Regions from separate parts of the Aestuariimicrobium sp. T2.26MG-19.2B genome, predicted to be linked through region 2. Evidence: predicted binding sites of a transcription regulator. Region 2 holds the regulator's gene; the other holds the start of a gene.

What was found. Region 2 encodes LexA, which represses DNA repair genes until DNA is damaged. Its sites were predicted from a motif close to TCGAACANNTGTTCGA; they were not measured.
Positions count from the first base shown of each region.
Region 1: QQZ11_RS11340 (HNH endonuclease signature motif containing protein) is a predicted target of LexA. The motif match lies at 6,110-6,125, and genes of this name have one in related genera.

Region 1 covers NZ_CATNLW010000002.1:319,046-333,647, reverse strand. Annotated here, with positions in the region: gene QQZ11_RS11380 (MFS transporter) at 1-377, opposite strand, end outside; gene QQZ11_RS11375 (Dps family protein) at 784-1,398, shown strand; gene QQZ11_RS11370 (DNA-formamidopyrimidine glycosylase family protein) at 1,405-2,208, opposite strand; gene QQZ11_RS11365 (ABC transporter substrate-binding protein) at 2,212-3,159, opposite strand; gene QQZ11_RS11360 (ABC transporter permease) at 3,156-3,833, opposite strand; gene QQZ11_RS11355 (ABC transporter permease) at 3,830-4,465, opposite strand; gene QQZ11_RS11350 (ABC transporter ATP-binding protein) at 4,462-5,280, opposite strand; gene QQZ11_RS11345 (alpha/beta hydrolase) at 5,390-6,040, opposite strand; gene QQZ11_RS11340 (HNH endonuclease signature motif containing protein) at 6,159-7,487, shown strand; gene QQZ11_RS11335 (DNA glycosylase AlkZ-like family protein) at 7,496-8,626, opposite strand; gene QQZ11_RS11330 (hypothetical protein) at 8,619-8,789, opposite strand; gene QQZ11_RS11325 (aldehyde dehydrogenase family protein) at 8,830-10,329, opposite strand; gene hglS (2-oxoadipate dioxygenase/decarboxylase) at 10,330-11,781, opposite strand; gene QQZ11_RS11315 (hypothetical protein) at 11,892-13,034, shown strand; gene lat (L-lysine 6-transaminase) at 13,015-14,322, opposite strand; gene QQZ11_RS11305 (DUF6767 domain-containing protein) at 14,409-14,602, opposite strand, start outside.
Region 2 covers NZ_CATNLW010000002.1:94,004-108,605, reverse strand. Annotated here, with positions in the region: gene QQZ11_RS10280 (universal stress protein) at 1-234, opposite strand, end outside; gene QQZ11_RS10275 (pyridoxamine 5'-phosphate oxidase family protein) at 221-628, opposite strand; gene QQZ11_RS10270 (T3SS (YopN, CesT) and YbjN peptide-binding chaperone 1) at 636-1,571, opposite strand; gene QQZ11_RS10265 (AEC family transporter) at 1,703-2,638, opposite strand; gene QQZ11_RS10260 (DedA family protein) at 2,701-3,186, shown strand; gene QQZ11_RS10255 (ABC-F family ATP-binding cassette domain-containing protein) at 3,177-4,766, opposite strand; gene QQZ11_RS10250 (tautomerase family protein) at 5,024-5,248, shown strand; gene QQZ11_RS10245 (LuxR family transcriptional regulator) at 5,299-6,933, shown strand; gene QQZ11_RS10240 (vitamin B12-dependent ribonucleotide reductase) at 7,031-9,910, opposite strand; gene nrdR (transcriptional regulator NrdR) at 9,994-10,542, opposite strand; gene QQZ11_RS10230 (hypothetical protein) at 10,848-11,183, opposite strand; gene lexA (transcriptional repressor LexA) at 11,480-12,343, shown strand; gene QQZ11_RS10220 (ATP-dependent DNA helicase) at 12,345-14,309, opposite strand; gene hflX (GTPase HflX) at 14,439-14,602, opposite strand, start outside.

The DNA of each region.
Region 1 (14,602 bases), 230 kb from region 2:
GCCGAGGTGACCGTGAACAGGCTGATGCCGAGGGCCAGGGCCCGTTTGGCTCCCACCCGATCGGTCAGGTTGCCCGCGAACAGCAGCAGCGCGGCGAACACCAAGGTGTAGCCATCGATGATCCACTGCTGGCCGGTGATGTCACCACCCAGTTCTGAGCGGATGCGGGCGAGGGCGACGTTGACGATGGAGATGTCGAGGGTGATCAGGAAGAACCCCAGGGAGGCGATGGTGATGACGACACCGGCATGGGGCCGGTTCGGCAGGCCGTCCTCGCTGGCCAGGTCGTGGTCGTCCAACAGCCCTTCGCCGGCCAGTGAGTCGACCCCCTCCACCAGTTCGCCGGCGGTGCGCGGGGGATGGTCGGGTGCTCTCATGAGGCTCACCCTAGGGTCGTCGGTGGTCGGTGTGGGAGGCACCGCGAGTGCCACCCCGACGACGACAACAGGGTGGTTGGACAATCCCTACTCACACCCACCTCCCGACCTAGCCATCCCACGCTCGACAGCGCCGGGTGGCGGGGCTGCTAGCCGGCCAAGTCGCTGCGGCTCATCCCTGAGGGCTGTGGGCGGTCTGGCGTAGCGATCCAGATCCGTCCTGTGGCGGCAGATGTGGTTCGTGCTGGGCAACATCTGGAAGTGGGGCACGGGTTTGGATCGCGAGTCGAGTTCGAGTCGGTGGATCGGCGGTGGGATCGCATGCCGACAGCCCGCGCCCACCCCAAAGGGCAGAGCCCCTCCCACTTCCTGACAAGGGGTCTCAAGCGTGGGTAGCCTCGAGATCATGGCTACCAAGAAGAGCCCGTCCACGTCGGGCGGCAAGCAGAGCACCTCCACCAACGCCTCGTTCACGGTTCCCGGTGTCGACCTGGCCCAGGGCCAGGAACTGGCTCAGAAGCTGCAGCTGCGCCTGCACGCGCTGAACGACCTGCAGCTGACCCTCAAGCACGCGCACTGGAATGTGCTCGGGCCCAAGTTCATCGGTGTGCACGAAATGCTCGACCCGCAGGTCGACGCGGTCCGCGCCATGGTCGACGTGGTCGCCGAGCGCATGGCCGCCATGGGCATCTCTCCCAACGGCTGCCCCGGCGCCCTGGTCGAGGCCCGCACCTGGAACGACTACCCGATCGGACGTGCGCAGGCCGCGGAGCACCTGGGCGCGCTCGCGGTCGTCTACAGCGGAGTGATCGAGGGCCACCGGGAACTGATGGACGAGTCCGAGGACATCGACCTGGTCACCCAGGACATGCTGATCGCGCAGGTCGCGGAGCTGGAGAAGTTCCAGTGGTTCATCCGCGCCCATCTCGAGGACGACAACGGCAAGCTCGCCACCGACGGTGACAGCAGCGCCACCCAGGCGGCAGCCGATGCGCTGGCCGCCGACCGCAAGATCGACTGACACCCCTCAGTCACGACCAGGCACCGGTTGGCAGCGGGGGCAGAAGTACAGCTCCCGCTGCTCCGGTGCCTCACCGATGCTGGCCTTGGTCAACGGTGTGGCGCAGCGCGGACAGGGTCGTCCGGGTTTGCCGTAGATGTAGAGCGGGTCGCGCCAGTCGCCGGTGGACACCGACCCTTGGAAGCGCAGGGTGCCGGTCAGCAGCCGATGGGCCCGCGCCACGACCGCCGCCAGAGCCGCGTCGTTGAGACTGCCCACGGGCAGCCACGGGCTGACCTTCTCGAGGAAACAGATCTCGGCGTCCCACATGGTGCCGATCCCGGCCAGGTTGGACTGGTCGAGCAGGGCTGCACCCAGGGGTCGATCGGGTCGCTCCCGAAGCCGTCGGAGGGCTTCCTCGGCGTCCCAGTCCTCGCCGAGCAGGTCGGGCCCGAGGTGACCCACCAATTCGTGTTCCCGGTCGGTGGGGACGAGGTCGACCATGCCCAGTTTTCGTCCGGTGGCGAGGCTCTCGGCAGTGCCGACCAGCACCCTGATCGACGGGTCTGACGCGAAACCGCGTGGCCGGGCGCGTCCGACCGGGCCGACGGCCCACCGGCCGTCCATGCGCAGGTGGGTGTGCAGGGTCCACCCGTCGTCCAGCCGGTGCAGCACGTGTTTGCCGCGGGGGACGACCTCGAGGGTGGTTCGTCCGCGCTTGTCGGAGGCGCCGAGACGACCCCAGCGCAGTTCCCAGGCGGTGATGGGGCGGCGGGCCAGCGCGTCGTGCAGTCGACGCGCGGCCCGCCACACCGCATCACCTTCGGGCACGGGTCAGCCCAGCTTCTTCTCGGCCAGCCAGTCCTTGGCGATGGTCGCCGCGGGCAGTTCCTCCTTGACGGAGCGTCCGTTCATCTTGATCAGGTCTTCGGGGGTCATGGCGGCCGAGACCTTGTTGATGACCGCGGCGGCTGCGTCGTCCACGTTCTTGCTGGCCAGCGGCACCACGTGCGAGGCCAGGAACAGCCCCTTGGTGTCCTTGAGCGAGACCAGACCGTTGGCGGCGATGGTCGGGTCGGCGGTGTAGATGATGGCGAGCTGGATGTCGTTGTCCTTCAGCGCCTTGACCGTGAGGGGGCCGCCACCGTCCTCGATGGGCTTGAAGCCCACCTTGACGCCGTAGGTCGCCTCGAGCCCCTTGGGGCCGTTGGGCCGCGACTCACCCTCGGAGTTGCCGCCCATGGTCATCGGGACGGTCACCTTCTTGAAGTCGTCGATCGTGGTCAGACCCCACTTGTCGGCGAACTCCTTGGTCACGGTGTAGGAGTCCTGGTCGGTGGCCGGTGACTGGTCGAGCACCCGCAGCCCGTTCTTGGTCGACTTCTTGAGTTCGGCGTACACGTCGTCGGCCAGGCGTGCCTTGGTGTCCTTGACCCAGTACTGCAGCAGCGGGCCGGAGTACTCCGGGAACAGGTCGATCTTGCCTGCCTCGATCTCGGGCAGGTAGACCTCGCGCTGCCCGATCTTGAACTGCCGCTTCACCTTGTGGCCAGCCTTCTCGAGGGCCTGCGCGTAGGTCTCCGCGACGATCTCGTTGGAGTAGTAGTCCTGGGAGCCGATCACGATGGTCGCGCCGCCGGCCGAACCACCGGACGACGGTGCGCTGCTCGTGGTGCCCTCGGTGAGCGGGTCGGAGGAGCCGCAGCCGGCGAGGGCGACTACCCCCGCCAGCGCGAGGAGGGAGCGCCGGGGCACCGGGGTGATGAACGGGATTCCGGTCATGGGAGGTTCCTTTCGGGATGTGCGACCCGGTTGGTCGCGAGTCGCTGGCAGGAGGCCAGCACGAGTTCGAGCACGAGGGTGAGGACGACCACCAACAGGGCCCCGCCGAGCATCTGGGGGTAGTCGCGGGTCTTGAGGCCGGCGAACAGGTAGCGGCCGAGGCCGGTGTCGCTGGTGTAGGCGGCGAGGGTGGCGGTGGCGACCACCTGCAGGGTGGCCGAGCGCAGCCCGCCGATGATGACGGGCAGCGCCAACGGTAGTTCGACCGAGCGGATCACCTGTGCAGGTGTCATCCCGATCGCCTTGGCGGCTTGGGGAATGGTGGCGTCGATGTTCTCGATGCCGGCGTAGGCCCCTGCCAGCAGCGAGGGGATGGCCAGCACCACGAGGGCGAGCACGGGGGCGGACAGGCCGATGCCGAGCCAGAGCCCGAACAGGGTGAGCAGCCCCAGGGTGGGGATCGCGCGGGCGCCGCCGGTGATCGCCCCGATCATCCCTGACCCGCGGCGGGTGTGGCCCACCAGCACCCCGGCCGGCCACGCGATGGCTGCGGCGATCACCAGGGTCAGCAGCGTGATTCCCAGGTGCTGCAGCACCCGGGTGGGGATGCCCGAGGAGCCCTGCCAGTGGGTTCCGTCACCGAGCCAGGCCAGTGCCTGGGCGAACAGGTTCATGCGCTCACCCGCCAGGGGGTGAGCAGTCGTCCGGCCAGCAACAACAGTCCGTCGAGCACCAGGGCGAGCAGCACGGTCACCACGACCCCGGTCAGCACCTCACCGGCGATGCCCCGCTGGAACCCGTCGGTGAGCAGGTTGCCCAGGCTCGAGACGCCGATCAGTGCACCGATGGTGACCAGCCCGATGGTCGAGACGGTGACCACGCGGATGCCCGACAACAGCACGGGCAGCGCCATCGGCAGGTCCACGCGCCAGAGCAGGCTTCGTGGCGAGCAGCCGATCGCGACCGCAGCGTCGCGGGTGTGGGTGTCGACCGATGCGAAGGCGTCCGCGGCCGTGCGCACCAGCAGGGCGACACCGTAGATGCTGAGCGCGATGACCATGGTGGCCGACGACCTCAGCGGGGTGCCGAACACGGCCGGGATGATGATCAGCAGCGGTAGGGCGGGAATGGCGTACATCAGCGAGGCGGCCCCCAACAGGGGTGAACCCCAGCGCGGACGGCGGTGCGCCAGTCGTCCGATGGGGACGGCCACCAGCACGCTGATCACGATGGCGGGCACGCTGAGCAGCAGGTGGTCGACGGTGAGGTCAACGACCTGGGTCCAGTTGAGCCGCAACCAGTTCATGCGCCGTCCCGCATGACGCCCACCGGTCGTCCCTGACCGTCGACGACGACGAGTCGTCCGTCGACCCGGGTCGTGGTGAGGGACCGTTCCGAGCGGTCGGCACCGATGAAGTGTCGGACGAAGTCGTCGGCCGGGTGGGCGAGGATCTGCTCCGGCGTGCCCTGCTGGGCGATCTGGCCCCGCTCGCGCAGCACGACCACCTCGTCGCCGAGTCGGAAGGCCTCGTCGATGTCGTGGGTGACGAACAGGATGGTCTTGCCGAGATCGGCCTGCAGTCGCAGCAGTTCGTCCTGCAGATCGCGGCGCACGATCGGGTCGACGGCACCGAAGGGTTCGTCCATCAGCAGGATGTTGGGGTCGGATGCCAGCGCCCGGGCGACGCCCACGCGTTGTTGCTGGCCGCCGGAGAGTTGGGCCGGGTAGCGCTTGGCCACCTCGGACGACAACCCGACCCGCTCGAGCAGTCCCAGGGCGTCATGATGGGCCTGGCGACGGCTGGTGCCGTTGAGCACGGGCACGGTCGCGATGTTGTCGACCACGGTGCGGTGGGGGAGCAGGCCTCCTTGTTGGAGGACGTAGCCGATCCGTCGGCGCAGCTTCACCGGGTCGCCCTCGCGGACATCCACGTCATCGATCAGCACCCGGCCCGAGGTCGGGTCGACCATCCGGTTGACCATGCGCATGAGGGTCGTCTTGCCCGAACCGGACGAGCCGACCAGCACCACCGTGCGGTGGGACGGGACGACGAGCGTGAAGTCCTCGACCGCGACGGACCCGCGGGCGTACACCTTCGAGACCTGCTCGAACTGGATCACGGGGGTCCTTCCGTGGGCGGGAGTGCGGTCAGTGTATGCATCGATGCAATGGGCACAGCGGACGTTCGCCGTGAGTGGGTGAGGGTGTGATGGGCACCCGCCGGGCACCTCAGGCGCGTGTGCGCGCCAGTTGTCGCTGCAGGAAGGCGACCACGTCTTCCAGTTCCGGTTCGATGATGGTGTGCCCCATCGGGTAGTCGTGCAGTTCGAGGTCGAGGTGGTCGGGTGCCCAGTCGAGGGTGGCGCGGGTCTTCTCGGCGGTGATCACCTGGTCGGCGGTGCCGAAGGCGACGAATCCCGGCAGTCTGCGAGCGGCCAGGGCCGCGTCGTTCTCGCCGCCGCCGTTGTAGACGAAGCCCGAGAGCGCGACCACGTAGGCGAACCGGTCGATGTCGGTGCGTACCAACTGGAGGGCCGTCGCGGCACCTTGGGAGAAGCCGAGCACACCCACGGACTCGAAGTGCTCTGGGCGCGCGTCGAGCCAGTCGAGGATGCCTGCGACGGAGGCGGAGATCTTGCTGGTGTCGGTCGAGTGATCGGGGGTGACGTCGAACCACGAGCGGCCGCCGTTGGGCCACGGCAGGGGTCCGGGCAAGGAGGCCACCGTGAGCTGGGTCGGGAGGTACGGTGCCAGACCGATCAGGTCGTGCTCGTTGCTGCCGACACCGTGCAACATCAGCAGCAGGTGGGAGCCTTGTCGTCCGCCCTCGGCGTCTCGCCACTGGACTGCTGAGTCATCGATGCGGTGCGTGTTCGCCATGGGAGTCCTTTCGTCACAACCGTGGGCACAACGCGTGACAGGTTCACATTCTTCCCCAAGCGGAGGGATCCGTACGCGTGTTCGAAAAAATGTCTGAGGGGTTTCGTAGCGTGGTCGCATGGCGGAGTTCGACGGGTTGAGCGATGGGCAGGCGTGGGCTGCCCGAACGGGTCGCGCCTCGGCCCTGGCCGGTGTGCTGTGTCAGGCACAAGCCGATCTGGTCGCGTTCACGGTCGAACTGCTGGCGTCATCGGGATGGGCCGGAGACGGTGTCCGCTCTCCGGAACACTGGCTGCAGGTCTACACCGGGCTCGGGGTCGGCCAGTGTCGTGACCTGGTGCGAGTGGCTGAGCGAGCCCCCGACCTCGGCGCCGTGGTGGCCCGGATGGAGACCGGCGCCGTCACCCTCGACCAAGCGGCGGTGATCGCCCGCCACCTGCCGGCCGAGACCCCCGAGGAGGTGGTCGACCAGGTCGCCCACCTCGCCGAGGCGACCACCACCACGCAACTGGCCAGGGTGGTCGCCCACTACCACTTCGACCGCGAGCAGCCGCTACACGAGGAACCGCGCGACAAGCCCGAACACCGTCCAGCGACCCTGTCACTGCACCAACGGGACGGCCGGTTCGTGCTCCGTTACGAGTGCACTCCGACCGACGGCGTTCTCGCGGAGCAGGCCGTCCGGGAGGCCAAGGACGCCCTGTTCACCAGCGGCCAGACGGGAGCCACCCTGGCGGACGGACTGCGCGAGGTGTGCACACGATCCCTGTCGGCCGTGAGCGGCGTCGAGCGACGTGAGACGTACCGGGTGTTGATCCACCTGGACGTCGACGACCACGCCTGGGTGAATCGCCGAGGGGCGCTGCCGGCGAACCTGGCCCGGCACGTCACCTGTGACGGGACGATCACTCCCGTGTGGGAACGAGACGGCGTCCCGGTGGCGGTCGGTCGGGGACAGCGGATCGTGCCCCGCCGGACCCGTCGGTTGATCGAGGACCGTGACCGCGGCTGCCGCTTCCCGGGATGCCCGGTCACCGGCTTCCTGGAGAACCACCACATCGTCCACTGGCGAGATGGCGGTCCGACTGATCCGCAGAACCTGGTCAGCCTGTGTCCGCACCACCACCGCGCCCATCATCAGGGCGAGTTCACGATCGCTGGTAGCCCCACCACCGCAGATGGGCTCACCTTCACCACCCCTGGGGGACACACCATCGGACGCCCCGCCCCACCGAGCCCAGCAGCGGACGGAGGCGTCGCTCCGACCGTGGCCGCCCACCTGCGCGCACACTGGCCCGACCGACCACAGGTGGCCAGGAGCCCCTTCCGTGGAGAACGTCTTTCCTGGGGCTCGATCAACTTCGACGGCTCGAACCACGACCCCCGCATCCACCGCGTGCGCCGACCACGGCGAACCCGAGTCCCGGAGCCGCACCGACGTGAGTGAGGTGGGCCTCACTCGAACTCGATGAGCAGCCCGAGCATGCGGGCCAGCGCCTCCAGTTCCCGCTCGACGTCATCGACGGTCCCCGGGGCCCAGGGCTCGTCACGGTGCACGGCGTGCACCCTCAGGAATCCACCGCGGCGATCGGCTTCGGCGTCGACCTTGCCGACCAGACGATCGCCGTGCAGCACGGGAAGCGCGAAGTAGCCCCACCGTCTGCTCGCGGCCGGCTTGTACATCTCGAGGGTGTAGTCGAACTCGAACAACTCGGCCATCCGCCGTCGGTCGAAGATGAGCCGGTCCAGTGGCGAGAGCAGCGCGGTTCGTCCACTGAAGGACTCACTGAGATCGTCGATGACGGGGACGAGGTCGGGGGACAGACGCCAGCGACCGCGGACTCCCTCGACGAGGGCCTCCACCCCGATCTCACCGACGTCATTGGGCTCGCCGGGAACCTTGGCCGACGTGGCCCGGAGCAGTCCCATCGAGCCGAGCCGACGTTCCGCCTGCAGGCGGGGCGCATCGTCGAGAGCGACGGGCGACACCTCGGGGTAGATGCGTTCGGCCAGGTCCCAGACGCGTTCACGGCCTTCCCGGTGTGAAACCGCCACCTGACCGGCCTCCTCGAGACGCTCGAGCATCATCTGCACGTTCTTGCCTGAGTTCCAGCCCGAGGAGCGCCACGGCCTGACGAACCCGTCCTGCGGCAGTTGACCGGACCGAAGCGGTCCCTCTGAGCGCAGGGTCTGAAGGATGTCATCCCGGGCCCGGGCATTGGCGTCCAGCCACCGGGCGCTGGCGACCTGCCAGTCGGCGGCGTGCGGGCCCGGCCATGCGTCCATCTGGGCCCGGAACAGCGCGAAGTCGTCGGCAGGCCTGAGGAACCCGTGGATCTCGACGAGTTCCCTCCGCTCGAGGGCCAGCCCCAACTGCTCCGTGTCGAACCCGTCGCCCAGCCGGCTCCAGAGCACCAACTCGACGTTGGGGGCGACATGACTGGTCAGGTCCACCTGGACGGCGGCCAGCCTGTCCACCGTGTCTACGACGCCCGACGGGCGACGTGCGGTCAGGCATTGGGCGGTGAGCGCGATCCGACGAGCCTGGGCCGCTGACAGATGCAAGGGGGTGGGTGACTCAGCCACCTGCGCCCTCCCGATCGGACGAAGCCGTGATCAGGTCGAGGTCTCGGACGCAGAAGCGGTGGTGCCACCATGTCTCGTCCAGCACCACGCCGAGACACTCACCGACCGTGCGTCCGTTCGCGTAGGGCGGCCAGCCACCAGACCGGTCCATGAATCTGGTCACGCGCCGGACGCTACCGCCGCAGGCGGGTCACGGGTGACCCTCAGCCGAAGTCCACACCCTGGGCAAGGGCGACGTGGCCCGAGTAGTTGATGGTGGCGGTCTGGCGGCGCATGTACCCCCGCCAGGCATCCGACCCCGATTCCCGGCCACCCCCGGTCTGCTTCTCGCCGCCGAATGCGCCACCGATCTCGGCCCCCGAAGTGGCCACGTTGACGTTGGCGATACCGGTGTCGGCCGCGGCGAGGTAGCGCTCGGCCTCCGCCTGATCGCGGGTGAAGATGCCCCCAGACAGGCCTTGCGGTACCGCGTTGTGCAGCGTGATGGCCTCGTCCAGGGCGTCCCAGGTCAGCACGTACAGGATCGGGGCGAACGTCTCGGTCAGCACCACCCCGGTCTGCTCCGGAAGCCGGACGAGTGCCGGCCTGACCCACACCCCGCCCATGCCGGTGTCGACCCGTTCGCCACCGGTGACGGCGCCACCTTGGTTCCGGGCGGCCTCGAGTGCGCTCGACATCTGGTCGGCGGCATGTTCGTTGATCAGCGGGCCCACCAGGGTGTGCTCGTCGAACGGGTCGCCGACGGGAAGCGAGGCAAACGCGCGTTCGAGCCTGCGGCAGACCTCATCGGCGACCGAGTTGTGCACGAGCAGCCTGCGCTGGGTGGTGCAGCGCTGACCGGCGGTGCCGGCAGCAGCGAACACCATCGAGCTGACTGCCAGGTCGAGGTCGGCACTGGCAGTGACGATGACGGCGTTGTTCCCGCCGAGCTCGAGCAGCGAACGCCCGAACCGGGCCGCGACCCGGGGACCCACCTGCTGACCCATCCTGGTGGACCCGGTGGCACTCACCAGCGCCACCCGCGGATCGTCCACCAGCAGCTCGCCCACCGACCGGTCGCCCAGCAGCAGGCGGTGCACGTCGGGGGAGTGACCTTCCTCGACCAGTGCGCGCTCCACCAGGGCCGAACAGGCCAGTGCACACAGGCTGGTCAGTTCGCTGGGCTTCCAGACGACGGTGTTCCCGCAGACCAGGGCGACAGCGGTGTTCCACGACCAGACGGCGACCGGGAAGTTGAAGGCCGAGATGACGCCGACCACCCCCACGGGGTACCAGGTCTCCTGCAGCCGGTGCCCGACCCGTTCCGAGGGCATCGTCCGACCGAACAGTTGCCGCGAGAGCCCGACGGCGAGATCACAGATGTCGACCATCTCCTGCACCTCACCGAGCGCCTCGGAGCGGATCTTGCCCGCCTCGATGGTGACGAGGTCGGCGAGGTGTTCCTGGTGCTCGCTGATCAGCCTGCCCAGACGCTTCACGACCCGCCCCCGCACGGGGGCGGGCACCTCCCGCCAGCCGCTGAAGGCGGCGGACGCTCGTCCGATCTCGGCGGCCGGATCGCCGCCCGGGGGCAGCGGGAACAGATCGGTACCGCTGATGGGGGAGCGGGCGCTCATGGGCGAGTCGGACATCTCCGGGAGCGAGACACCGACGGCGGTCAAGGCTCGGCGGGCGCGGTCGACGAGGTCGTCGTGGCTGGTCATTCAGGCTCCTGGGGTGTCGGTTCGGCGCTGCTCGGTTGGGGGCTGCTGGGTTGGGGGTCGGGCGATTCGGACGCGGTCCTGTCCCAGGTCGTGCGCGCACGTGGCCAGGGAGGCGGCACGCTGTTGTTCGTAGAGGACGAACGGATCGCCCAGGTCGCGACCCAGGGCCTCGGCCATCCAACCCTCGTCGCGGAGACTCCCCTCGGCGGCGGTGTCACTGGTGCCCGCGTCGTCGAGGTTCGAGGCGAAGATGCCCGCGGCCGAGCGCGGCAGGAAGTCCTCGTAGACGATCGGCGTCGCCTCGAGCCAACCCCCGTCGAGCAGGGAATCGAGGTCGGCGGGCGGTTCACCGGCGGGACGATCAGCGCTCAGCCGGTACTCGAAGAACCCCAGTCCCAGCCGGTCCAGGTCGGCCTCGGTGGTGGGGAGCGACTGCCAGGCCGCGAGTTTCGCCTCGTCCCGCTCGGCACCCCGGGCCACCCGCTCGTCGACCTCGACCACCAGCCGATCGTAGAGGTCACGCCCCGCACGGGTGAGGGCGATGCCGCGCTGTTCGACCTCACCGAAGCGCACGCTGAGGTGACCCTCCACCACCGACCCGTCCGCCTCGCGGAAGCGTCGTGGTTCGGCCAACGCCTTGAACGAGGTTTGCCGCAGCAGCACGTCGGGTCCGTGCCAGCGTGGTGGCCCCTGGATCTCGTCGATCATGGTGATGCCCCGCTCGGTCATCTGCCGGTAGAGGTCGTCGATGTCGAGCACCCTCGGCGTGAGGTGGTTGATGTGGGTCGAGGTGACACCGCCGATGTCGGCGGCCACCCCCGAGATCCGCGCCAGCCGTTCGTACCAGGCGCGGTCCACCGGTTCGGTCGACAGCTCGAAGCAGGCCGTGGCCCGGCGTAGGAACTCCTCGGCGTCTCCCTCGTCGAGACCGCCCTCCCGCTCGGCCCGTTGGGCCAGGGCGATGACCACGTCGGGGAACAGTTCCCGCCGTGCGAGAAAGGCGTCCAGTTCGGATTGCAGGTCGGCGTCGAAGTAGCGCCGGTCGTCGGTGACCAGCACCGACGTGAACACCCGGAACGGGTTGATCGCCAACGCTTCACGGCTGGTCGGCCGAAAGGCAGTCGACACGATCGGCAGGCTGGTGCTCTGTGAGCCCCGCAGGTCGTAGAACCCGACCGGCGACATGCCCAGCGCAGCGAAGATGGTCGCCACCCTCGCCAACTCGCGGGCGGTACCGACCCGGATGGCGCCATGGCGCTCAGCGGTCACCCGGTCGATCCGTCCCAAGCGCTGGGCGCGGGCCGGATCTGCCGCGAGCGCATCGCTGTTCACCTGCGTCGAGACCTCGACCAAGGTGGTGTAGGCGGGCACCTCGTTGCCGTACATGGACGACAGCGACCGGGCGAACGCCGCCCTCAGTCGATGGGTCTCGACGAACCCTGAGCCAGTCATGAAACACCTTCCCGCGACGCTTTCGGCCGCTGCCCCAGCACCCGTGCGGGGCTACCTGTCGTGAGCTCTTTCACACCGCTGAACCATGCCCCCGGGGGTATCATTGGTTCATGTACCAGAGTGGCACTTCGGGCCGCATCGTGGCGGCCCTCGTCTCCGAGGGAATCCTCGACACAGCCCGTGCCGAGGCCGCCCTCACCGTGGTCGAGCGCTCGCTCGCGACTACGCCCGTGCCGGCCGCCACTCCCGCCGCCGCCGACTCCGTGAACACCAAACAGGTGACCACCAACCCTGGGGAGGGGGCGCTCGCCGCTCCTCCATCCGTCCCACCCGCGGGCAGTGGTCGCCCGCGTCTGTCGGAGGTCGCAGGTTATGCCGGCGCAGCCCTCGTGGTCGCCTCCATCGTGTTGCTGGGAGCCCAGTACTGGGGTGAGATCGAACCGCTGCCCCGTAGCATCATCATCCTGGCCATCGCCGCAGTGCTGCTCGTCGGGGCGGCCCTCACCACCCGGATCGCCGGGGGCTCCTGGAACAGCGGACGACGCCTCGCCCTTCGTCCTCGCTACTTCGTCAGCACGTTGACGTTGGCGGCTGCCGTCGGCGTCGGACTGGCCGTGGGCAGCTACCTGTTCACCACCCGGTACCACCCTCCCGAGAACTACGACATGCACAACGTGTCGATGACCTGGGGTGTCTCGTTGGCCCTGGTGGTGCTGCTGGTGGCCTATCTGGTGGTCCCGAGCATCGTGGTGCACCTGGGCCTGGCGATCGCCGTGTTCAACCTGATCGTCACCACCTGGCTGGGCGAGGGTCGCGGTGCAGAACTGTGGCGCAGCCTGGCCATCCTGGTGGTCGGTGCCACGTGGCTCGTGCTGGCCGAACTGCACCGGTGGCGCGAGGTGACCCTGGGCAGGGCCGTCGGGTCGGTGTACCTGCTCGCCGGTGCGCAGTTCCTGCTCAGCCAGGAGAACCCCGGATGGGCCCACGCCATGACCTTCGCGATCGCGTTGGTGCTGTTCGGGTTGTACTGGTGGCGCGGTGACTGGCCCTTCCTCGCCGTCGGGGTGGTGGCTCTGACCGTCTCGGTCACCGAGGCACTGGTCGAGTGGACCGAGGGATCGCTGGGAGCCGGTGGGGCGGTGCTGATCGCCGGGCTGACGTTGCTGGCCTCGTCCGGTGGTGCCATCCTGCTGCGGCGCCGCCGCGAACATCACGACGGGCAGCCCCCGCTGATCAGTCATCCCATCGGGTGAGCGCGTGGTCGAGCGCGTCACAGGCTCGGTCGATGGACCCGCGGGTGACGGTCAACGGCGGCCGCACCCGCAGGGACCGTTCACCACAGCCCAGCATGATCACGTGGTCACGCAACAGGTCGCCCAGCAAGGCGTCCCGCACGACCCGGTCGGGCAGGGTGATGGCGCACATCAGTCCCAGTCCGCGCGCGTTCGAGGCTGCCGGATGGCGTTCGCACAGCTCGGTCAGGCGTGACAACAGGTGGTCGCCCTCGATGGCGGCGTTGTCCATCAGGGCCTCCGACTCGATCACCTCGAGGATGCGTCGGCTGCGCACCATGTCGGTGAGGTTGCCGCCCCACGTGGAGTTGATCCGGCTGGGGACGCGGAACACGTTGTCGGGCACCTCGTCGACCCGGCCGCCGGACATCAGCCCGCAGACCTGCAGTTTCTTGCCGAAGCTGACCACGTCGGGTTGCACGTCGAGCACCTGGTAGGCCCACGGCTTGCCCGTCATGCCGCCCCCGGTCTGCACCTCGTCAAGCACGAACAACGCATCGTTGGCGTGGCAGAGGTCGCGCATGGCACGCAGGAACTGCGGCCTGAAGTGGTGGTCACCCCCCTCGGCCTGGATGGGCTCGGCGATGAAGCAGGCGATGTCGTGGGGGTGGGCGGCGAAGGCCTGCTCGGCCTCGGCCAGGGTGTGTGCCTCGACGCGGTCCATGTCGCGCCCCTCGGACAGGTACGGCGACGACAGCCGCGGCCAGTCGAACTTCGGGTAGCGGGCGACCTTGCCGGGCTCGGTGTTGGTCAGGCTCATGGTGTAGCCGGAGCGTCCATGGAAGGCGTCGCGCAGGTGCAGCACCCGGGTGCCCAACTCGGGGGAGCGACCCTGCGACTCGTTGTGTCGTGACTTCCAGTCGAAGCACACCTTCAACGCGTTCTCCACGGCGGCGGCCCCACCCTCGATGAAGAAGTAGTGGGGCAGGGCCGGATCGCCCATGACCCGGGCGAAGGTGTCGACGAACCGGGCCATCGCCTCGGTGTAGACGTCGGAGTTCGACGGCTTGTTCATCGCGGCGTCGAGCAGTTCCTCGCGGAAGGTGGCGTCGTCCACCAGCATCGGGTGGTTCATGCCCAGCGCGCTCGAGGCGAAGAAGGTGAACATGTCGAGGTACTGCTCACCCGTGGCCTGGTCGACGAGGGTGGTGCCGTGCGAGGCCTTCAGGTCGAGCACCAGCGGCAGTCCGTCCACGAGCAGGTGGGCGCCCAGCCGTGAGCGTACATCTTCGGCGGAATCTGTCCTCATGACGTGACACTAGCCGCGATCAAGGGATCGCGCCTGAGATATCGCTGTGAGGCTGCGAAAGTGGTCCAAAACCTGTCGTGGGCGGTTCAGCTGGCGTGGCGTGCGGCCCGGCGGTACTCGGCCAACTGGTCCTTCAGCTCCGGGTCGTCCATCACCAGCCAGACGAGGCCGCAGTCCTGGGGACCCGTGGCACCCGGCACGCACAGGGAGCAACGGTCGCCAGGTCGCAGGGGGCACATGGGCTGGACGAACGACTTCTGGAGGGCGGGCCTGCCTGTAC
Region 2 (14,602 bases):
GGCGAGCACCTCGCTGGCCGCCGACTCGAGGCTCGAGGGGTCGTAGACGACACCCCAAGTGCCGGCCAGCACGGCGTCGTCGACGGCGTGCACCAGCAACAGTTCTGCCTTGCGCGCCAGGGCCGCCCGTACCCCGAACGCGACGGCACGCAGGCCGTCCTCGGATCCGTCGACCCCCACCAACACGTGCGGTCGGTACTGCTCCGGCCCGTCCGTTTCCTCATGCGTAGACATCGACATCCCTCTCGGTTCCGGGGGCGACCGATCGTCCGGAGACTTCCGTGATTCGGATGGCCCGACCCAATTCTCTCTCGCCCGGTGCCCACGGTTCGGGCGCTGGTGTGGAAGTTCGTCCCGAGTCGGCCATCACCCCTCGCGCGACGACGCTCCAGCCGGTCCTGGTCTCGTCGTCGAGGTCATCGATCTCGAAGACGACCTCGCCGACGGCGCCCGCCAGTGGGCTGCCCGGCGAGGTCCGGTACCAGATCGTCTCGCCGTCACTGGTGCAGGTGACGGGAAGCAGGTGCACCCGCCCCTCCACCGCCCAGGCGAGTCGTCCCACACCCGCCTGCCGAAGCAGCGTGCGGCATTCGTCGGGGTCGATCGTGGAGAAGTGCCCGTTGTCCATCAGTGCCTCACTCGGCTCGTTGGTCGAAGGTGGTGCGGCCGCGCAGTTTGGCGGCAAGTTCGTCGTCGATGCCGTCGGCGACAGCACTGATCAGACGGAGAGCCTGGTGCAGGTGCGCGGGCACGAAGGGATGCGCGAGCACTGACAACTGCACGAAGACGCGGTCGCGGTGCAGCGCGAAGCGACCGTGGCGTGCCTCGACATTGAGGTCGTTCAGCACCTCGACGGCCCGTGAACGGCCCTCGACGTCGTGCACGAGGGCCGAGAACAGCACCACCTCCTCGGCGTCGGGAGTGGTGCGGACGAAGACCATGGTCGAACCGACACGGATGGCGATGTCACCCTCGGAGTCGCGCAACGGCTCGTGGCCGAACATCTGCGCGAGCTCCTCGGAGACCAGTTGGTCGAGATGTGCACGACCCGAGGGCATGATGGCCACCAGGTCGCTCGGATCGAAGCGCGACGGCTGCGTGTGTGCCTCGTCCTCGGCGGGAACACTGCCCTGGAGCACCTCCGCCAAGTGGTCGGGAGCCAGGAAGACCGGGTGCTGCACCCCGAAGACGTCACGCAGCGTGCGCACCCCCAGATCGGCGAGGAACGCCGACTCGTCCTGGGGGCGGACGAGGGTGAAGTTCGGGCTGGGGGTCTCGCCGTCAACCGTCGGTGACTGCCAGCCCAACTCTTCGAGCTGGTGCAGTTGCTCGACCCCGAGCTGGAAGCCTTCCCCCAGGACCGCATTGCTGGCGGCCTCGACCAGAACGACCTCGGGCCGTTCCCTCGAGACGGAGTAGCGGACGAAGGGCGCGGCGTCGGCGCTCGACGAGAGCGTCCCGATGGTCAACTCGCCGTCGGCGATCACCGAGATGACGTCGGCCAGCCGCTCGGCGAACTGCTCCCACGCCTGGGCGACACTGCGGTCGAGATCGAAGTCCTGATCGGGCATGGGCCCTCCTTCCACCCGTCAACCTAACCCACGAGGAATCCAGCCGTCCGCCGACCCGACCCGGTGAGGCCGTCAGCCGGTGATGTCGTGGACGGCACGGCCCGGCACCGGGCGCTCCCGCGTGGAAGGGCTCAGTGATGGACCAGCGCGGCGATCACGGTGATGGTCGGGATCGAGGCGATGGTGGTGATGAACACCACGTCGCGGGCCAGCACGATTCCCCGCGAGTAGCGCACCGACCAGACGAAGACGTTCTGGGCCGTCGGCAGGCCAGCGATCACGGTCACGGCCAAGGTCTGGATGGGGTCGAGTCTGAACGCCACCGCGAGTCCCCAGGCGATCAGGGGTTGGACGAGGAGCTTCAGGACGCTCGCCAGGGCGGTCTCGAAGCCCGCTCCCCCGCGACCCGGCAGCGGACCCAGTCGGAGCGACAGGCCATAGGCGAGCAACATGCAGGGCACGGCGAGGGCACCCAACAGTTCGAGCGGGTCGGCGACGGGGGTGGGGATCCTCCAGTCGGCGAGGTTCACGACCAGCCCGAGCAGGGTGGCCACGGTCATCGGGTTGCGGAACGGCAGGGACAGGTTCCGGAGCAGGCTGGGGCTTCGTCCACTCTCGCGGGCAGCGTCGGCGTCGAGCAGTGACAGGCAGATCGGTTGTAGGACGCCGACCTGGATCAGCAGGATCGGAGCCACCCAGGTCACGTCCTTGAGCACGTAGGCGGCGATCGGGATGCCCAGGTTGGCGGCGTTCACGTAACCGGAAGCGAAGGTGCCGATGATCCGGGGGGCGCGCTCGAGGTGCGGACGAACCACCAGCGAGATGGCGAGAAAGAGCAGCGAGGCCGACACGGCAGCGATGAAGCTGACCAACAGGTTCATGGCGAACACGCGCTTCAGATCGGCTCGCGCCATCATGGCGAACAGCAGAGCCGGTGAGCCGATGAAGAAGGTCACCTTGCCCAGGACCTGCTGGGCAGCCTCGTCGAGCACCCCGACGTGCGCGAGCAGCCAACCGACCCCGATCACCACCCAGATGGTCAGGAACCCGAGCAGGACGTCGATCACCCCCACAGGCTACGGGCTGGAGGCGGACCGGCCTCGACGACACCGCTGGCTAGGATGATCCGATGAACCCGCTCGACTGGGAAGCCCCGTGGGCTGTCGTCGCGGCGGCCCTGTTCGTCATCGTCATGCTGCGCGCCAACGCCACCTACTGGCTGGGGCGTGGGTTGGGTGCCTCAGCCTCGCGGCACCCTCGACTGCACCGCCTGGCCCAGTCGGCCCGGTACCGGCGGGTGCTGGGCTGGATCGACCGTTGGGGTCCGCCCGTGGTGTCGGTCTCCTTCCTCACGGTGGGAATCCAGACGGTCGTCAACCTGGCCGCGGGCGCCACCCGGATGCGCCTGGCCCACTACCTGCCCGCGGTCACCGTGGGATGTGTGCTGTGGGCCCTCATCTACTCGACCGTGGGGTTCGTCGGCTTCCGTTCGGTGGCAGCCCTGCACGAGCGCTCCCCCGTGGCGGCCTGGTCGGCTCTGGCGATCGCTGTGGCTGCCTTGACCACGTTCGTGCTTGTGCGGAGGCGAAGCGAGGTCCAGCCGGCTCAGTCCTGACCCAGGGTGACGACTTGGCCGCGCCACCGTTGCCTCAGCCAACGGTCGTGACTGGCGATCAGCACCGCACCGGGAAACTCGTCGAGGGCCTGTTCGAGCTCTTCGGCCAGTCCCAGCGCCAGATGGTTGGTGGGCTCGTCCAGCAGCAGTAGGTGCGGGGGGTCGGCGACCAGACGAGCCAGCTCCACGCGTTTCCGCGTTCCCAGGGAGAGCTCCCCCAGCGGTCGGTGCTGGTCGCGTCCGGCCACCAGCCCCAGGTCGGAAAGCGAACGTCCGACATGCTGGAACAGCTCGGCTGGGGTCGCATCGAGGTCGGTGGGTGTCGTGTCCTGGGTGAGGGTCCCGATCCTCAGGCCACGGCGCACCAGGCGGCGGCCGTGGTCGGGACGTAGGGTGCCGTTCACGACACCGACCAGTGTGGACTTGCCCGAACCGTTGGCGCCGGTCACCAGTACGCGGTCACGACCCCGCAGGTCCAGGTTGAGCTCGGTCAGACGGTGGTTGACGCTGACCTGCTGCAGACTCACCAGCACCTCGTCGCCGTCGAGGGGTCGGCCGCCGAATCCGGTGAACCGCAGCGCCGAAGGGGGCTTGCGCACCTGCTCCCGCTCGACCTGCTCGAGGCTGGCTCGGGCCCGGTTGACCCGCCGGGCAATGGTGGCCGAGGCCTTGTCGGAGTAGAACTTCTTCGACCCGCGCTGCTCGGTCTTGGGAGCCGTGGTGTGGAACACCTGACGAGCCCCGTGGGCGACCTCATGACGGAGTTCGTTGATCCGTTGCCGTTCGGCGCCGAAACGTTCGCCCCACGCCCTGCGTTCGCTCTCTCGCTGGGCCAGATAGTCGGAGTACCGCCCTGTGGTGGTGACGCCGACCCTGAGCTCCCCGACGGCTGAGCTGGCCGGGTCCAGGTCGACGATCCTGGTGGCCACCGTGTCAAGGAAGTGCCGGTCGTGGCTGGCGAACAGCACCGGGCCACCCCAGTTCGACAGCTCACCCGCCAAGAAGTCCAGGGCGGTGTCGTCCAGGTGGTTGGTCGGTTCGTCCAGCAGCAGACCGATGGGACGTTCCAGCAGCAGCGAGGCCAGCGCGAGCCGGGAGCGCTGACCGCCCGACAGGCTGGTGACGGGCCGCTGTTGGGACACCTCGGCCAGGCCGAGACCGGCCAGTGCCGCCTCGACCCGGGGTTCGATCGTCCATGCGCCGACCTGTTCCGCCTCATCGAGCAGGGTGGCATAGCGCGCACCCGCACGTGGGTCGTGGGCCAGCGCCTCGGCGGCACGATCGAGGTCGGCCAGCAGCGTCCGGGTGGGCACCAGGGCCCGCTCGAGCACGTGGCCGACGGAGTCGGTGTGGCGGAACGGCAGGTGCTGGTGCAGCATGCCCACCCTGGAGGGTCGGACGATGGTGCCCGACTGGGGCACCAGCGCGCCGGCGGCCAGGTGCAGGACGGTTGACTTGCCTGAGCCGTTCTCGCCGATCAGGGCGACCCGTTGCCCGGGGGCTGCCGTGAGGCTCAGGTCGGTGAGGAGAGGGCGTCCATCGTGGGTGAACGAGACGCCGTCGAGGATGAAGGATTGCATGACTGACTCCGCGTGGAACTGGGCCACCGCGGTCGGCGGCCTGGGGACGAGGGCACGTCAGCGATCTGTCATGACGCCCAGCCTAGCGCCACCCCCATCATGGCGTCGCGGGGTTTTCCGGGCCCCGCCATGGCCCGTGCGGGCCATGGACACGTCCGGTCGGGATGCCCACCGTGTCGATGCAGGAGCCGGGGCGCCACGAGCAGGGTTGATCCTGCAGCTGCGATCCGCGCAGGTGCAGCACGAAGGAGCACGTCATGCCATTCATCAACGTGAAGGTCATCGAGAACGTCTTCACCCCCGAGCAGACCCAGCAGATCGTGCGCGGGCTGACCGATGCCATGGTGGCGATCGAGGGCGAGAACATGCGCCCGGTCACGTGGTGCGTCGTCGAGGAGGTGAAGAGCGGGTCGTGGGGTATCGCCGGGAATCCCCTGAGCACCGAGGACGTGAAGGCCCTGGCCAAGGGAGGGTCGGCCTGAGCCGTGCACGTCGGGATCGTTGCGCCGCCGTGGGACTGAGCACTCTCACCATGGGGAGCCGCGCTGGGGCCGAGGATTCCGCCGACCAGCACCTGCGCGCGGGGCGCTGGGGGGCGGCCCGCGACTGCTTCCTGCGCCAGCTCGCCGAACGGCCCGATGGAGGCGCATACGAGGGCCTGGCGCAAGCCCTGCGGTGGCTGGACGATGGTGCCGGCTGCCTGGCAGCCCGCGAGTCGGCGTATCGGCTGTATCGCGACCAAGCGGACGACCTCGGCGCCGCCCGCGCGGCCACCTCGTTGGGCTATGACTCCCTGCTCTTCGGTGAGGGGGAGGCGGTGGCTCGCGGATGGCGGGGCCTGGCTCACGGGCTGCTCGATCGCCTGCCGGAGACGGTGGAGCAAGGATGGCTGGCCGTACGCGAGGCGGAGGCGGTCATCGCGGCGCAGGGCGACCCGCCCTTTGCCCAGGCCTGGGCCGAGCAGGCTGCGGCTGTGGGGGTTCGGCAGCAGGACGCCGACCTCAGCCATGCGGCAACGGCATTGGCGGGACTGGCCCTGACCCTGGCTGGATGCCCCGAGGAAGGCGCTCCCCTGCTCGACCGTGCGGTGACGGCTGCCACGACGGGCGAGGTGCGGGACGCGATGTGGATGGGCAAGATCTACTGCTGGCTCATCATCGCTTGCCAGCAGACCCGAGACCTGTCGCGGGCTGACGAGTGGTGCCGACGGGTCGAGACGGTCTGCGAGCGCCGACAACTGAGCCCGTTGTTCACCGCCTGCCGCATCCAGCACTCGTCGGTGCTGATCGAGCGGGGAACCTGGTCGCAGGCGGAGACCAACCTCACCGAGGTGATGGACGAGGCCGTCCCGTCCCGTCGCCACTCCCGTCTCGATGCCGTGGTGCTCCTGGGTGAGCTTCGCCGTCGACAGGGGCGGATCAGGGAGGCAGAGGAACTGCTCCGGCAGGCCGAGTTCGAGCCCGGGGCGATCGTGTCGCAGGCGATGATCCGGCTGTCACGGGGCGAGAGGATGCAGGCATGGACGGCCATCAGTGGAGTGCTGGCCGGCATTCCTGAACACCAGCGCACCGTGCGAGCCAGCTTCCTGCTGCCCGCCGTCCAAACAGCGCTCGCGGCCGGTGACGAGGAAGCCGCGCGCAACTGCGCCGACGAACTGAGGACGACAGCCGGCCTGGTCGGGAATGGTCCCCTGCAGGGGCTCGCAGCCGCGGCCGATGCCACTCTGGCGGTCGGCTCAGAGGCGGTGGCGCAGTGGCACACCGCTGTGCGTTGGTTCCACGAGTCCCGTCTGCCCTTCGATGAAGGTGAGAGCAGGCTCGCCCTGGCCACGGCTCTCCTTGCTCTGGGGGACGAGGGCGGGGCCGGCGAGCAGGTGGGGAGGGCGATCGAGCTGCTCGAGGGTCTGGGTGCGAGGGAGCGCCTCGACGATGCGATCCGGCTCAGGGGCCAGCTGTCCGGCCGACACGAGACGAGGCCGGTCCTCACCGAACGTGAGGTCGAGATCCTCCGGTGCGTCGCCCAGGGGATGACGAACCAGCAGATCGCCCAGACCCTGACCGTGAGTCCGCACACCGTCCACCGTCACCTGTCCCACATCCTCGGCAAGCTGGAGCAGCCCACCCGAGCGGGTGCCGTCGCGCACGCGCTCAGTCATCACCTGCTGTGACGAGCGAACCGCCGGGCGTCGTGGACGCCGCGTCGGGCTGGCCTCCTGGAGACCAGCCCGACGCGGGGAGCCACAGATGCCGTGACTCAGATGGGTCTCAGCTGCAACCGGAGGTCGACCCGCAGCCCTCGCAGACGTAGCACGAGCCCGACGGACGCATCTTGGTACCGCAGGTCATGCAGAGGGGGGCATCCACCGACATGCCGGTGATCGCCTCCATCAGCTCGGCCGTGGTGTGCGCCGAACCCGGGGCCGGAGTCGCCACCGGCTCAGCCGCCACCAGCGACGGCTGGTTCGCACCTGCCTCGTCGAAGCGACGGTTGTCGGCCTCGTCGTTCTTGAGCTGCTCCGCCTCGGGCATTCCCGCCTCGTCCTCCTCGGAGAGGTAGGTGCCGGTCTCGACGTAGCGGGCTCGCTCGGCGGCGGTGTAGACCCCGAGCTCGGAGCGCTCGTCGAACGACAGGTAGTCCAGCGCCAGGCGGCGGAAGATGTAGTCCATGATCGACTGGGCCATGCGGATGTCGGCGTCGTCGGTCATGCCGGCCGGCTCGAACTTGAGGTTGGTGAACTTCTGGACGTAGGTCTCCAGCGGAACGCCGTACTGCAGGGCCACCGAGATCGCGATCGAGAAGGCGTCCATCACGCCGGCCAGGGTGGAGCCCTGCTTGCCCAGCTTGAGGAAGACCTCACCCAGACGGCCGTCCTGGTAGTCATTGGTGGTCATGTAGCCCTCCGCGCCAGCCACCGAGAACGAGGTGGTGTGACCCGAACGGGACTTGGGCAGACGGGTGCGGCGAGGACGGTACTCGACGCGCACCTCGGGCGCAGGCGCTGCTGCGGCGACGGCCTCAGGCGCCTTCTCGTCCTTCTTCTTCGCATCGGACAGGGGCTGACCGACCTTGCAGTTGTCGCGGTAGACGGCCAGGGCCTTCAGGCCCAGCTTCCATCCCTGCAGGTAGACGTCGGCGATCTCCTCCACCGTCGCAGTCTCGGGCAGGTTGACCGTCTTCGAGATGGCACCCGACAGGAAGGGCTGGGTCGCGGCCATCATGCGCACGTGGCCCATCGGCTTGATCGCGCGGGCGCCCATGGCGGTGTCGAAGACCTCGTAGTGCTCGGGCTTGAGACCGGGCGCGTCGATCACGTGACCGTGCTCCGCGATGAACTCCACGATGGCCTCGGCGGTCTCGGTGGAGTAGCCCAGGTTCTTCAGGGCCCGCGGGATGGTCTGGTTGACGATCTGCATGGAGCCGCCGCCGACGAGCTTCTTGAACTTGACCAGCGAGAAGTCGGGCTCGATGCCGGTGGTGTCGCAGTCCATCATGAAGCCGATGGTTCCGGTGGGGGCCAGCAGCGACGCCTGTGCGTTGCGGAAGCCGTTGGTCTTGCCCAGCTTGACCACGTTCTCCCACTCGCGGGTCGCGGCCTTGTGCACGTCACCGTCGAGGGAACCGAGGGTGCGCAGGTCGTCGTTGGCGGCCTGGTGCTTGCGCATCACCTTCTGGTGAGCGGCCTGGTTGCGGGCGTAGCCGTTGTAGGGGCCGACCACCGACGCGAGTTCGGCGGAGCGACGGTAGGCGGCGCCGGTCATCAGAGAGGTGATGGCAGCCGCGAGCGAACGACCACCCTCGGAGTCATAGCCCTTGCCGAGGGCCATCAGCAGGGCGCCGAGGTTGGCGTAGCCGATGCCCAGCTGGCGGTAGTCACGGGTGGTCTGGCCGATCGCCTCGGTGGGGAAGTCGGCGAAGCAGATGGAGATGTCCATCGCCGTGAAGATCAGCTCGACGGCCTTCACGAACGACTCCGTGTCGAAGGTGTCCTTGTCGGTCAGGAACTTCATCAGGTTCAGGCTGGCCAGGTTGCACGAGGAGTTGTCGAGGCTCATGTACTCCGAGCAGGGGTTGGACGCAGTGATGCGTCCGGTCTCGGGGTTGGTGTGCCAGGCGTTGATGGTGTCGTCGTACTGGATGCCCGGGTCGGCGCACTCCCAGGCCGCCTTGGCGATCTTGCCGAACAACTCCTTGGCGTGCACCTCCTCGATGATCGAGCCGTCGCCACGCGAACGCAGGCCGAAGAGCCCGTTCTCCTCGACGGCGCGCATGAACTCGTCGGTCACGCGGACGGAGTTGTTGGCGTTCTGGTACTGCACCGAGGTGATGTCACGGCCGCCGAGGTCCATGTCGAAACCTGCGTCGCGCAGGGCCCGGATCTTGTTCTCCTCGCGAGCCTTGGTCTCGACGAACTCCTCGATGTCCGGGTGGTCGACGTCGAGCACCACCATCTTGGCGGCGCGACGGGTGGCGCCACCCGACTTGATGGTTCCCGCGGACGCGTCGGCGCCGCGCATGAACGACACCGGGCCGGAGGCCGTGCCACCGGAGCTGAGCAGTTCCTTCGAGGAGCGGATGCGCGACAGGTTCAGACCGGCACCCGAACCGCCCTTGAAGATGAATCCCTCTTCCTTGTACCAGTTGAGGATCGAGTCCATCGAGTCGTCGACCGACAGGATGAAGCAGGCCGAGACCTGCTGGGGGCTCTGGGTTCCGACGTTGAACCAGACCGGCGAGTTGAAGCTGAAGTACTGGTGCAGCAGCATCCACGCCAGTTCGTGCTCGAAGATCTCTGCGTCGAGGTCCGAGGCGAAGTAGTCGTTCTCGATGCCGGCACGGGTGTAGGTCTTCACCACGCGGTCGATGAGCTGGCGCAGGCTCGTCTCGCGGGCATCGGTTCCCACAGCGCCACGGAAGTACTTGGTGGTCACGATCGTCGAAGCGTTGAGGCTCCAGAACGAGGGGAACTCCACCCCACGCTGCTCGAACACGGTCTCGCCGGTTCGCCAGTTGGTCTGTACGACGTCGCGCTTCTCCCAGGTGACGTCGTCAAAGGGATGCGCTCCCTCGCGGGAGAACACACGGTCGATCGTCAGGCCTGACGACTTCTTGCCCGACCGACGGGTCGAGCGGGTGGTTTCGCTCATGGCGGGAACTTCCTCTTCTTGGTGGTGACCTGACGGAGTCAGGGGCGGGGGCGGTGCTGGGGGCGTCGGCTGCTGAATGGGGGTCAGCCGATGGATTCAAGGGTGGGCTGGGCAGAGGCCGGGGAACTCGCGCGGTGTTTGCGGACCCGGTCGGGTTGGGCGACGGCTTCGACGTCGGGATCGAGCTGCGCACCTTCGCGCATGGCCGCGATCTCGGCGGCGAAGTCGTCGACCGACTCGTAGTGCTTGTACACCGAGGCGAACCTGAGGTAGGCGACAGGGTCGAGCTCCGACAACGGACCCAGGATGGCGACCCCCACCTCCTCGGTGGGAACCTCGGCCATGCCGGAGGCGCGGAGAGCCTCCTCCACCCGCTGGCCGAGTTTGGCGAGGTCGGCATCGCTCACGGGCCGACCCTTGCAGGCCTTGCGGACACCCTGGACGACCTTGTCGCGGCTGAACGGCTCGACCACACCGGACTTCTTCACGACCACGAGTTGCATCTGCTCGACCGTGGTGAATCGACGCTCGCAGGCAGGGCACTGGCGACGGCGACGGATGGACGTCCCGTCGTCCGAGGCGCGCGAGTCCAGCACACGTGAATCCGCGTTGCGGCAGAAGGGGCAGTGCACCCGACCCACCTCCCTGACCTGCTCGCGCTTCATCCCGGCTCGGGCTGGGGATGAACCTGTGGACACGATGTGGACAAGTCACCCAACCAGTGGACAACCCACCACAACCTGTGGACGAATCACATCCACGGAACTACTAGATGTAGTGACTGTAGACACGTGATCTGCGCAGGTCAAGGGGACCGCGACGACACGCCGACACAAGATGTGGGACTGCTCGACTCCACCGATCACCACCGGTGGCGAACTAAGCCTCCGATGTGGCTGGGCCGGACCCTCAGGGACGGCCACAGGATCACGACCCTTCAGCCCAAGGGTGCGTTCGAGAAGCCCAGGAAGGTGTTAACTACCACGGCAAGGGACAACACGACCAGGCAGGCGAGGCTGCCCAACACGAGCGCCAGGCCACGCTCGGTGATCTGGACGCGTTCGATCACCGCCGGGGTACGCATGCCGACGCGAGCGGCGGTGGGCACGGTGCACGCACGACCCGACAGCGGTGACGCGGTGGGTGCGGACGCGAGCGGGCGATGCAGTCGGGGTCCGGTGGGGCGCGGCCCGGTCGAGAGGCGACGGTCGGCGCGCCCACGAACTCGGGGGCGGGGAAGGACGGGGGCCAGGGTGGTAGCCGCAGCAGTCATCGTTCACTCCTCTGTCTTGGGCCGGACATCCTCCGGACCCGGGTTGTGCACCGCCCCGAGCGACTCGGACCGCAGTGCCTGTACACCTGTTCGATAACACTAGCCGCCCGGAGTGAATCGCACAACGGTTCGAATCAATCCGCGTGTCTCTGCCTCCATCGGGCTTCGTCGGCCAACGTGATGGGTTGCCGAACACTTCTCACCCAACAGGGCAGCTCTGACAATTTCCTTCGCGACACCGGAACACGCGGCCCGGGTGTTTGAAATCTCGTTCGATTCTGCCTACCGTCAGGCACATGTCAGGAGAAGAGGCACCCACCCCCCGCAAGCGTCGCCGGACCGTCACCAAGCGTGGGCCGGGCCGACCAAGCAATGCGGCGATCCAGGCCGAACTCGGCGCTGCCTCCTCTCCGGCGGAGGCCAACCCTGGTGCCGATGGGCTGACGCCTCGCCAGCACCGGATCCTCGAGGTCATTCGTGCCTCGATCGAGTCGAAGGGCTACCCGCCGAGCATTCGTGAGGTGGCGTCCGTGATGGGCTTCGCGTCCCCTTCGTCGGTCGCCCACCAGATGCGCGCACTCGAGGCCAAGGGCTACCTGCGCCGTGACCCCAACCGCCCCCGCGCCATCGAGGTGCGGATGCCGGCCACCGATCTCTCCGCGAAACAAACGGCCGCGCTACCGGCTCCGACCCCACTGCGGGCCAGCGCACCGACGACGAGGGCCACGGCGTCCGGAGGTGTGGCGGACGACCTCGACGTGACGGGCATCAACGACACCTTCCCCACCGCCGTCAACGTCCCCATCCTCGGTCGTATCGCCGCCGGCGGCCCGATCCTGGCCGAGGAGGTCATCGAGGACGTCTTCCCGCTCCCCCGCCAACTGGTGGGGGAAGGCACCCTGTTCATGCTCGAGGTGCGAGGCGACTCGATGATCGAGGCCGCCATCTGCGACGGCGACTGGGTGGTCGTCCGACAACAGCCGACTGCGGAGAACGGTGACATCGTCGCGGCCCTGCTCGACACCGAGGCCACGGTGAAGACCTTCAAGCGGGTTCCGGGACAGGTGTGGCTGCTGCCGCACAACCCGCTCTACTCCCCCATCGACGGCAACCACGCCAGCATTCTCGGCAAGGTCGTCGCGGTGATGCGGAAGGTGTGAGTCACGACTCCCGTGCCGCTTGCAGCCGCTTCAGGGCCTGCACTGCCACCTCACGGTCTGCGGTCATCCAGAACTCCGGCATCGTCGCCCTCAGGAATGATCCGTACCTCGCCTTGACCAGGCGCGGATCGAGCATCGCCACCACGCCTCTGTCGCTGGCTCGTCGAATCAGCCGACCTGCTCCCTGCGCGAGCAGGAGGGCGGCGTGCGATGCCGCCACGGCCATGAAGCCGTTGCCACCCGCCTCGGTGACAGCCTGTTGCCTGGCCTGCATCAAAGGGTCGTCCGGGCGAGGGAAGGGGATCTTGTCGATGATCACCAACTCGCAGGTGTCGCCGGGGATGTCGATCCCCTGCCACAGCGACAGGGTTCCGAACAGGCTTGCATGGGGGTCCTCGATGAACCTCCGCGTCAACTCGGGCAGCTGGGCATCGCCCTGGCAGAGGATGGTGAGGTCGGGCAACTGCGCACGCACGTGCCGGGCGGCGGCCTCGGCGTTCCGCTGGGAAGCGAACAGCCCCAGCGTTCGACCGCCGGCCGCCCACACCAACTCCGCCACCTCGGCCAGCACTTCGGGGGCCATCTGTTCACGACCGGGGTTGGGCAGGTCGGCCGCGACGTAGAGGATGCCCTGTCGCCGGTAGTCGAACGGCGATCCGACGTCGAGGCCAGCCCAGTGCAGCTCGGTGGACTCCTCGGCGCGGTCGACCTCGACCGAGGGTGAGTCCACCCGTTCCTTGCGCTTGAGCCCGACCGTCTGGGCCACTTGGTCGAAGTCGCCGCCGATCTTGAGGGTCGCAGAGGTCATCACCACTGTCGCGGTGCTCATGACGGCCTCCCTCATCAGGCCGGCCACCGACAACGGGGCCACGTGGGCCCAGCGCCCGAACCGATCCCGGTCAGTGGTCCACACGACATCGGCGGGTCGCAGGGCCGCCATGCGTTCGGCGATGTCGAAGATCTCCTTCACGGCGGCGGCGGCCTGGGTCTTCTCGGCGTCGGCTCCCTGCATGACCGCTGGACGGTCGTCCGGCTTGGTGGCGAGTTGGCTGACGGCGTGACGGGCGGCATCACGCACGAGGGCGAAGGCCTGGGTCATCACCCCCGCCTCGGTGATCCGCCCCACCGGTGCCTCGTCGAGCGCGGACTTGAGCGCGTCGGCCGCCTCGAGCAGTTGCATGCCGGTGTCGTCGTCCACATGGTTGAGCGCGCGGCGAGCCACCCTCTCCACCAGCTGGGGGCTGAGCTCGTCCGAGGCCGCCCCGGTGACCCGGGACACCAGGTCATGGGCCTCGTCGATCACGACCAGGTCGTGCTCGGGCAGAGCTGTGCCACCGTGCATGGCATCGATCGCCAGCAACGCGTGGTTGGTGACGATCAGTTGGGCCTTGCGAGCCTCGTCGCGTGACTTCTCCACGAAGCACTCGGACCCGAACGGGCAGCGCTGCACCCCCAGGCACTCCCGCACCGGGATCGAGACCTGTTCCCACGAACGGGGCAGGTGACTGGGGGCATCGTCGCGGTCAGCCACACCATGCTCGGCCAACTGCTGCTCGGCCCACTCACGCAGCATCACCACCTCTGCGCCGATCACCGATTCCGCGCCCGCTCCTGAGGCCTTGGCGGCCTCGGCCACCTCCTCCCCACCCAGCAAGGTGTCCTGATCGGGTGCCAGTCCCTCGCGCACGCGGTGGAGGCAGGCGTAGTTGGTGCGGCCCTTGAGGATGGCGGTCGCGGGACGCTTGCCGTGGACGGCCTCGATGGCGTCGAGCGCGGCCGGGATGTCCTTCTTCGCCAGCTGCGCCTGCAGGGCCAAGGTGGCGGTCGCGACGATCACCGTGTCGCCGCTGGTGGTACAGCGGTCGAGCGCCGGGGCCAGGTAGCCCAGGGACTTGCCCGTGCCGGTGCCGGCCTGGATGAGTGCGTGCACACCGGTGTCAAACGCGTCGGCGATGGCGTCAGCCATCAACTCCTGGCCCGGCCGCTCCTCGCCACCGAACCCGGCCACAGCTGCCGCGAGTACGTCCCGATGCCGGCGCTGTTGAGTCACCCGGACATGGTAACGAACACGTCCGACATTCCTCGGCGCCCGAACTCAGCGCCGGTAGGGCTCGATCTCTGCTGCGAGTCCGGGGTGGACGTGGGCCGTCACCAAGGTGCCGTCCGCGGTGTGTTCGCTGGTCACCAACTGGCCGGTGCGGTGGATCTTGTCGATCAGGTCACCGCGTGCGTAGGGAACCATGGCAGTCACCTCGACCT